One region of the Paenibacillus sp. sgz302191 genome, then DNA from elsewhere that is predicted to be linked to it. Evidence: predicted binding sites of a transcription regulator. Region 1 holds the regulator's gene; each other region holds the start of a gene.
What was found. The regulator LexA, encoded in region 1, represses DNA repair genes until DNA is damaged. The targets are predictions, from matches to a motif close to CGAACATATGTTCG.

Region 1 (3,279 bases):
AAAATAAGGTGCAATATCGGGCACTCCGGCCAACTTTTCCATCTGCAAATCGGGAGAACCGTTCGTCAGCAGCAGCAGCTTGTAATTGCCTTTCAGCGCATCCAGTACTTGAAACGTCTCTTCGTAAACGAGAGGACGGCGGCGGCGTTCGGCCGGGAACATTTCGCCTAATTTGTAGCCAAGTTCCTTGTCCTCAATACCGAGCGCCTGAAGTCCTCTTGTCCAAGACTCCGTCCGATAGCCCGGAGCCAACTGTTCCAGCTTGCGAAAATGCTCATGTTCTCCCTGGGTAAAATGAGCCCACAGCCCTTCAAACGGATTAATGCCGATCATTTTCGTGAATGGGAACGTTTCGTAAGATTCGTAAAGCGCTCTGGCCTCCTTGCGCACGGCCTCTTCCAATTCATTCGGCTTGATCGAAGCGTAATGTTTGGCCGCTTCCTCGCATGTTGCTTCAAAAGCTTCCTTCACGCTGCGATCGTCCCATAACAGCGTATCATCCAAATCAAACAGCACAGCCTTGAGCGGCATCGTTACATTTCCCCTTTGAATGCATCTATAAATGTTGTTGCTTTACTTCTCTTCTTCATCGGCAAACTTGATAGAATCCAACTGTACCTTAAGAGAGGAGCGGAACGCTTGGATATATTTTTTTCTCAACTCGTTGCGCTCATCAATTTCTTCATCCGTTAAGCCAACTGTTTTCGCTTTGCGGGCAAGTTCGTTGATTCTCTCTATGTTCTGGTCCATATTATCGCTCATGATAGTCCTCCCTGCCATTACTCAGTCTGACTACTACTTTGCCATTCCGCTACCCGAATGTCAAGGCAATTGCACGCAAAAAAAGACTAAGGCAAGTAACTTAGTCGGCAAATGAGCTTGATTCAGAAAATCCGAATCGAACATGAACGAATATGTCTCATTTCACTTAGGAATGAAATTGGAGGTATCGTTGACCGCCGAAACTAAATAATACGGCCAGGGGTCCGATATAAATGCCAGGCATTAAGGCAGCAGCAAGATTTGCCCTTCATAAAGGTACGTGGAAGTAAGTTTGTTCAATTTCTTAACTTTATTCATATACGAACGAATATCCTGACCTTCGCTTATTCGGGATGAAGCTATAGACCAGAGCGTATCGCCGCGTTCAACGATAAGATGGTTTGGGATTTGTACGGATTCATGAATGGGCTCAGGCGACCGGGTGGAAGCGGCGTTCGCGCCATCTCCTGCGTAAGCTTGTACGATTGCGCCAAAAGAAAACACGGCAAGAAGCGCGGCAGCAAGCAAAATGAATTTCAAAGATCGCTTCGTCAAACCGAAGAACCGATGGAAACGATCCGAACGTGTCGTAGTTCTCGCTGTCGCTGGTCTTGCATGAAGTTGCCGTGAGTTGCTTCCTTCTGAATATGCAATGTACATAACATTCATCCCCCAAACATTTGTTCTGAAATCAGAATATCACGAACAAACGTTTGTGTCAATAAATCTTCGAACTTATGTTTGTACGAACTCCGGTTCTGTGTTATAATTTGGTTAATGATTTTTTCATAGATGGAGTGATAACTATTGAGTAAAATATCCCAACGCCAACAAGCAATTTTGGAGTTTATTAAGAACGAAGTGAAAGATAAGGGCTACCCGCCTTCCGTTCGGGAAATCGGCGAAGCCGTCGGACTGGCCTCCAGTTCGACCGTGCACGGGCATCTGGAACGTCTGGAGAAGAAAGGCTTGATCCGCCGCGATCCGACCAAACCGAGAGCTATTGAAATTTTAGGTCTCGACGGAGCGGAGAGCAACTTCGCTTTATCCGTGGCGCGCGTCCCGTTAGTCGGCAAAGTAACGGCCGGCGTACCGATTACGGCAACGGAGAACATCGAAGACTACTTCCCCCTCCCGTCCCACCTCGTCGGCGACAACAACGTGTTCATGCTCAGCGTATCCGGCGACAGTATGATCGAAGCCGGCATACATAATGGCGACTATGTTATTGTCAAGCAGCAGCAAACCGCCGACAACGGCGATATCGTCGTCGCCATGACCGAAGATGACGAAGCAACGGTAAAACGTTTTTACAAAGAACGGGATCACATCCGTCTGCAGCCGGAGAATTCGGCCCTCCAGCCGATTCTTCTGAAAAACGTAACCATCCTTGGCCGCGTTATCGGCCTGTTCCGCGACATGTAAGTACAAAAAACCACCTTTAAGGTGGTTTTTCGCTTTTAAAATACCGATCGAACTCCGGAACTGCAATTCGATTTCTTATAGCTACTATCCCTTTTACTTGGACCGAAACTGATTCGAGAGGTACAAAGATCTTGAAGAACAAGACAAGAAAAATAATTGTAGGCGAAAATGAATACCTATATGTGATTGACCAGAAGTATAATCAACAGTTGAGTAATATTTCTCTTAAAATATCTTTAAAAGTCCTAAAAAATATAACATGCACATTCTTTTTTTGTACTTGGGATGATCCAATTACAGGAAATCCACTATTAGTCGGTACATCCTTAAAAAATAAAGATACCAACATAATTGAAAAATATAATTTACATAATCCAAGAACGATTAGAGCTTTTATTTTGCATGGTTTGGAAAATGGGCGGACTGGAAAAAACGCTATAGAATTCCAGGACGGGCTCGATATTATTGGTAAGATAGGATATGACATTTCACGGTTGAAACCAGTAACCAGGGAAAATTTAAAGAATTAAATCTCGTTTCGTTGGCGTTCCCCAATCCATTTCTTGCCCTTTAGGCGCCATCAATCAAGGCTTTCACAACCCGGGAGATGATCAATTTGTTATAATATCCCTTTATCTTTTGCTTCTCTTATCCACAAAGGGAATTCATTCAATAAATTTTCATACAGCTCTTCATCGTTCGTTTTTTCAATATCCGTAATTTGAAAAAAGTTCGCATTGTCGACGACTCTGCCTTCGATAGTATCCAGCTTTTTCAACACTCCGAAATCGGAATTGCCAACACCGACAAACTGCCAAAATAATGGAAGGTTCGAAGATTCAATGATCGCCTTGTCGATCGTATCTCCCGTCCCCCTCTTCACCCCGCCGTCATTAATAAAAATAATGAAAGAGGGAACATTGCTCTTTTCTTCCACGGTATATTTTTTTATCACATCTCTCATGACCGGCGACTCATCGTTGCGGCCGAACTTGGATATGTTCTGGTTTTCAAGCACATGCTTGTTGACGTAACCTTCGAAATCTTCCTCGCTGACAGAGGGCAGCCTGCTGAATTTGTGGTCGTATACCC
Region 2 (3,279 bases), on a different contig from region 1:
ATGACTGCCGTAGTGCCCTGCAAGCTGGATATTCCTTATGCAACTGTAATCCGCTAATTAGCGTTTATACATAAAATTCCCATAATCGATCACAACGATTTCACCATTAGGCTTTAGACGTATATTTTGATAGTAGGGGCCATGAACATCTAAAATTTCATAAGGAATAATTTTATTTTTTCTAAACTTAGCTTTCATTGCGGAGAGTTTTTGCCTATTTGTTGTTGTATTGCGATATGGACGATCATACTTTTTCATGATTATCCAACAATATCCTTTCCCATACTTAACTACAGGAGCAAGGTGTTTTTTTAGCTCAAGCGGAGACAATTTGTACATTGTAACTTCTTTTCTATTGCTTTTAATCCCGCTTTTGGCTTTAGCCAGCTTTAATACAAAACCATTTCCCAGGTCGTACACAACACGCCTTGCGCCCGTACCAATAATGTTTTTTCTACGAATCATTTTATGATACGATTTTTTACTAAACAACCGAACTCACCTCTTCAGGACACGGATAAACTTTTTTTATTATATTCAGACAAAGCAATAAATCACAGTGCGTTAATACAGCTCTAATCGTGCATTTTTTTAAAGTGAGTCGATAGGATCGATTAATGTTCATATATCCAAACCGATCTACAATCCGCGGCATATACTAGATTTGACAAGAGAAACGGTAAACGGTGGGTAGCGGGAGATCATGCGGGGAAATGGAGGATATTGCCTTGATGAAAATGACAGCGTACATGAAAAGGAAAATAAAGGGGAAGAAATGCATTGGGGAAGGCGTTACACGAGTTGTATACGATTTAGGCAACGGCTATGTACTGAAAATGGCCAAATCCAAGAACGGGATTATATGCAACCGGACGGAAGTAAACCTGTATAAATCATCTTCGAAGCCGATTAAAAAATATCTTGCCAAAATTATCGAATATGATAAGGCAAATCGCTGGTTAACTATGGAAAAGCATAATATAAAATTTCCCAATAATCCTGTATATAGAAGAAAACTTATGATAGTAGTGAAGAAGTTTGTGGAAAATGGAATTATTCCGTCAAAAGGTGTTAGTCGTTATAGCAGCCCATATTGTCCTAACCTACGTTTAAAGCGGAATAAACAGATCGTGGTCATTGATTACGGCGGCTTTAAAATTAACCGTTAACGGTTGCGTTAAACACCGTCACGATTCAATGATATACTTAAAAAGGAGCTGCCATGGCAGCTCCTTTTGCTTCTTAACAACTCATACGATTTTGTGCATTTACCAGACGAAAGTTACCGAGATGATGACCAAAAGAATAAACAGAACCAAGATAGCAGCCACGTTTGTTCCCATGCCGTATCCTGCACAACTAGCGCCCATGTTTATATCCTCCCTTCATAAATCCATTTTCAATACGTCATATTCATATGTCGCCGACTTCACTTTTGCTTGTATATATGTCCCCCAAGTTGCGTTTATGTGTCATTCTCAAATAACGCCGCGTTCTGACCGTCTTGTGTTGCTCGCTAAAAAATACAAATATTTCCCCCCCTCTTGAAATGTGAATATTTGTTCGGTATTCTTTTTTTGGTACTGCAATAGAGATCGCGAAGCAAATCCAAGAGCGAGTTCTGGTATCAACCGGAGTGTTTGCAAGGCTGGGCATTTCGGAAACCAAGATCCTCGCTAAAATGGCCACAAGACTATCTAAATTTAATGCACATTATTGGGTTCAAGTTCAAAAGCACTTTTATTTCCAAGGTTTTTTACTCCTAACAAGGATGTACATAATTAATTTGTTTGTTTCAAATCGCGTTTCGCTACATTCCACTTGTTTAGCCAACTTCCAGTAGAGATTGTGGCATTACCTTAGAACCGATTCTAGGCTCTTAAGACGGGTAAAACACACCATCTTGCCGGAAAGAAGGGCTGCGAGTTAACAATTGAAAGATGAATTAATGAAGCTGCGCGGGATAATTTACGATAAATTTTAGAATGATGGAGAGGTAAATCATGCTTGACTCCGAAAATTAAACAAGCTCGATGAAACTTCAACGATTAATTCAAAAGAATAATATGTATCAATTAGGAATACAGTATAAGGTCAAAGATTCAGTCGAAGTTTACATTAAATGTTTATTGTGGTAGTATTTAATTGTTGTTTTTGCTGTATTTTTCATTTTGTGGAGGTAACCTATGATAAAAAATTATTTAGGTATCCTTGCTACATTGAACTTATTTGTTATGGTGATTGTATACATATTTCATAATCCGTATGATCCTACTGGTGTAAAATCAGAACATGTTACACTATTAATTTCTATGCTTCTTATTCCATCCATAATTGCTTTGGTCTCAGTATTCCTTAAGAAAAATTTACTTGCAATAATCACAACTGTGATCATAACTCCCTTATGTATTTATTTTGGTCTGGCGACTATACCAAGTATTTTTAATTTATTCCTATTATCACCAATTTTATTTTTTGTTAGTATTAAATTGATCAATGAAAATAATAAAAAAGAGAACTGCATTTAGACCGCAATTCTCTTTTTTTGTTAACTTATTAATAAGTACCAACGGCTACATGAAGTAAATTTCCATTTACCCCTTGTGTAGACAGGCTTGCTGAATAGTAAACATTTCCGTTCGGTCTTGGAGATACATAAATATAAAGTATTGCATAGGTGTTACCTGTTGCTCCACCTAGAAAATTATAGTTAACATGTGTTCCTGTAAGGGAATTAAAATATTGAGGATCGTTCCCCCAACTATCTGAAACAAAATACCAATATGTTCCTAATGAGGTTGGTTGAGCATCCCAATGATCTTTTGTTCTCCAATTCAGTGAATACTGTCCATTATACTCATACCAACCCTCTCCAAGCTCTGACCAATTACAATCTATATTTACAGGGTCAAATGTATGTGATCTCACATGAAATTGATAATTTGAACCAGGATCAGAAAAAGAAGTAATATTACTGGGGCTGACTGTCAAATTTTTTGCAAGTTCATTCTTTTTGGTTGCTTTGTATGTACCTTTTTTGTTGTCAATTACAATATCATAGAACTCAGGTGTTCCATCAGCTTTTCGGGTACCGCTTACAGTTACTTTTGTATTGTCTTTTGAAAGTTCCACACTCTCAAAGATTTTCTCGCTGTCTTTCTCAGGTTTGAGAGTAGATGTCGTTTTCTATGCTGCGCTTACAGGAAAAGCTACAATTGATATGGCAACTAATACAGAAAAAATTGATAATATGAGTTTTTTCACTCTTTTTCTCATCCT
Region 3 (3,279 bases), on a different contig from region 1:
GGGGTAACGGTGGAGGATATTACGGAGGCCAACCAAATAGCTGCGGCTCAGTCGCTCGTCATCGGACAGGCTCTGGTTATTCCGATCGTCGGCTCGTATTACCGGGTGATGCCCGGCGACACTTTACAGTCGATCGCCCAAAAATTGGGCGTCGCCGCGCAAACGCTCGCCTCACTCAACGACCTCAGTCCGGATCAGCCGCTTGAAGCAGGCTCCGCTTTGTACATTCCGCCGGCGCCAAGGCGCGATGCCGAGGTCAATGCTTATCTGGAACCTCACGGGCATCATGTATCTGCGCCGCTGCTGAATTCGGCCCGCGATGCGGCTCCCCATCTCACGTATCTTGCCCCGTTCAGCTTCCGGATTTTACGCGACGGCTCGCTGCAGGCGCCCCCTTTGAACGGCCTGGAATCGATTGCCGCGCAGTCGCAGGTCACGCTGATGATGGTTGTTACGAATTTGGAGAAAAGCCAGTTCAGCCCGCAGCTTGGGCATTTGATTTTGAACGACTTAACGATTCAGAACCGTTTGCTCGAAAATATTAAGGCAACCGCCAAGCGGTACGGCTTCCGGGATATTCATTTTGACATCGAGCACCTGCGGCCGGATGACCGTCTGGAGTACAACCGTTTTTTGCGGAAGGCGGCGGATCAGCTCCACCGCGAAGGGTATCTGATGTCGACTGCGCTGGCCCCCAAGACGAGCTCCGCGCAGACAGGCGAATGGTATACGGCGCACGACTACAAAGCGCACGGGCAAATCGCCGATTTCGTCATCATTATGACGTATGAGTGGGGCTACAGCGGGGGGCCGCCCATGGCCGTTTCGCCGATAGGGCCGGTGCGCAAAGTGCTGGAGTATGCGCTCAGCGAAATGCCCGGCTCGAAAATTATGATGGGACAAAATTTGTATGGCTACGACTGGACGCTGCCTTACGTGCATGGCGGGAAGTTCGCCAAAGCGATCAGCCCGCAGACGGCGATCGATCTGGCTCGCAGGCACAGAGCGAATATTTTGTACGATCATAGGGCGCAAGCCCCGCACTTTCACTATTGGGATCCGTCCGGAAAAGAACACTCCGTCTGGTTTGAAGACGCCCGCTCGATTCAGGCGAAATTTCTTTTGCTGAAAGAACTGGGTCTAAGGGGCATCAGTTATTGGAAGCTCGGTCTCAGCTTTCCGCAAAACTGGCTGCTGCTGGAGGACAATTTTAACATTGTAAAACGGTGAGGAACGACCGGAACAGACAACCTTGTCCGCAACTGGAATCTCGCCGGGCCGAATAAATTTCCTGCGGGATGGGAATAGTAAATCTGCCTATTTTGACGCACTTTTGAGCGATTCGGAGGTATGCATGATGATCCCGCGGCTGTATACGAAGTTGGCGCTGCTATCGTTTTTGTGCTTTGCCGCCGCTGTCGGAGCAGGGCATAGCCATTCCCCGGAAGCAGCCGGCGGCGGCGCTTCGCCGCTCGGTTCGGGCGTTCCGCCCTCGTACGCCGGTTATTCCGAACGTCCGCCGGAGCCTGCCGCACATTCCGCAGCGGGTCGCAGCGGCTATCTCGGATTGCTCGGGCTGCTCGGCCTTATCGGGCTTCCCCGCGCGCGGAACAGCCGAAGCCGGGTCGAATGAGATAAACCTCTATCGAAGCTTTCGAAGATGTGGTAAAAGGAGCAAGACCTTCAAAACAGGTCTATGCTCTTTTTTGCATTCGCGGGCTGCAAACAAAAGTTTACTCAATGGACATATGTTTATAAATGATTTACAATGAAAGCAGACCTGCACAGAAAGGAGCATGCCATGGACCGGGAACAGCAAATTTTGGCGCTTATCCGTCAAAACCCGTTCATTTCGCAAAATGATATCGCCGGCAGCGTCGGCATTTCGCGCTCTGCAGTAGCCGGTTATATCGCCACGCTCATGAAAAAGGGCTTCATCCGCGGACGCGCTTACGTGATCGCCGATGAGGGTGCCGTGATGTGCATCGGCGGCGCCAATCTGGACAGCAAGGCGGCGAGCAAGCAGCCGATTCGCCTGGCTTCCTCGAACCCCGTCACGCTGACGGAGTCCTGCGGCGGAGTTGCGCGCAACATCGCCGAGAATCTCGCCGGACTGGGATGCCGGACCGCGCTCATGACCGTTGTCGGCGACGACAAAGCCGGGATGTGGGTGCTTGAGGAGACGAGGAAGCGCGGCGTTGACGTCAGCCAATCGGTTGTGCTGCCTGGCGAGAATACAGGCACCTATACAGCGCTGCTCGATGCGGGCGGCGATATGTTTTTAGCTTTTGCCAATATGGAAATTTACGATACGTTTACCCCGGAGCTGCTTAAGGAAAAATGGCCGCATATTGCCGCCTCCAAGCTTGCAATTGCCGATACCAACCTGCCGGAGAGCTGCCTGGGCGAATTGGTCAAGCGCTGCGCCGAGGAAGGGGTTCCGCTGTTTATCGATCCCGTCTCTTCGGAAAAGGCGAAAAAACTGCCCGCACAGCTGCAGGGGGTAACGGCGATTTTCCCGAACCTGGAAGAGGCTTGCCAGTTGGCAGGAGCAGCCATTACCGAACAAGCCGAGCCCGCTTTTATTGAAGAACTGGCGGCTGCCATCCGCAAGCGCGGCGTGCAGCATGTCCTGATTACGCTCGGCAAGCAAGGCGTCTTTTACCATGGCGAGGAAGGCAGCGTGCAATTCTCCCCGATACCGACGGAAGTCGTTGAAGTTACAGGCGCGGGGGATGCTTTCGTAGCGGGCGTCGCTTACGGTATTTTGCAGGAACAATCGTTTATCGAAGCGTGCAAATTCGGCATCGCCGCAGCCCACATCACTTTGCAAACCAACGAATCCGCCGCAGGCGGGCTGAACGGCCAACTGCTGCTTGATATCGTACAAAAACATTCATTTTAAAAGGAGAGTAACCGAACATGAACTCTTATTTGACTTTTACCGACGAAGTAAAAGAAGCGCTGGACACGGGCAAGCCCGTCGTCGCTCTGGAAACGACGATCATTTCCCACGGCATGCCATACCCGCAAAATATCCAGATGGCGAATAAAGTGGAGCAGATCATTCGCGATAACGGCGCCGTTCCGGCCACGATCGGCATCATGAACGGCAAAATCAAAATCGGCTTGAACGAACAGGAGCTGGAAGCTTTCGCGACCAGCCAGGATGTCGACAAAGTGAGCCGTCGCGACTTCCCTTATATCCTGTCGTCAGGCCGTATCGGCGCTACGACTGTGGCCGCTACGATGATCGGCGCTGCACTTGCCGGAATCGAA

Region 2: the regulator LexA is predicted to act here: its motif matches at 1,553-1,566, upstream of AC3G2T_RS36865 (Y-family DNA polymerase).
Region 3: the regulator LexA is predicted to act here: its motif matches at 1,723-1,736, upstream of AC3G2T_RS14285 (carbohydrate kinase).

The regions. Positions count from the first base shown of each region.
Region 1 covers NZ_JBYLHY010000040.1:8,281-11,559, forward strand. Annotated here, with positions in the region: gene AC3G2T_RS34285 (HAD family hydrolase) at 1-531, opposite strand, end outside; gene AC3G2T_RS34290 (DUF896 domain-containing protein) at 574-762, opposite strand; gene AC3G2T_RS34295 (LysM peptidoglycan-binding domain-containing protein) at 1,006-1,302, opposite strand; gene lexA (transcriptional repressor LexA) at 1,570-2,187, shown strand; gene AC3G2T_RS34305 (hypothetical protein) at 2,319-2,717, shown strand; gene AC3G2T_RS34310 (vWA domain-containing protein) at 2,807-3,279, opposite strand, start outside.
Region 2 covers NZ_JBYLHY010000051.1:8,896-12,174, forward strand. Annotated here, with positions in the region: gene AC3G2T_RS36850 (hypothetical protein) at 58-492, opposite strand; gene AC3G2T_RS36855 (hypothetical protein) at 714-1,169, shown strand; gene AC3G2T_RS36860 (YjcZ family sporulation protein) at 1,269-1,370, opposite strand; gene AC3G2T_RS36865 (Y-family DNA polymerase) at 1,589-1,843, shown strand; gene AC3G2T_RS36870 (hypothetical protein) at 2,187-2,528, shown strand; gene AC3G2T_RS36875 (hypothetical protein) at 2,557-3,132, opposite strand.
Region 3 covers NZ_JBYLHY010000008.1:198,759-202,037, reverse strand. Annotated here, with positions in the region: gene AC3G2T_RS14295 (LysM peptidoglycan-binding domain-containing protein) at 1-1,230, shown strand, start outside; gene AC3G2T_RS14290 (hypothetical protein) at 1,355-1,633, shown strand; gene AC3G2T_RS14285 (carbohydrate kinase) at 1,802-2,905, shown strand; gene AC3G2T_RS14280 (pseudouridine-5'-phosphate glycosidase) at 2,923-3,279, shown strand, end outside.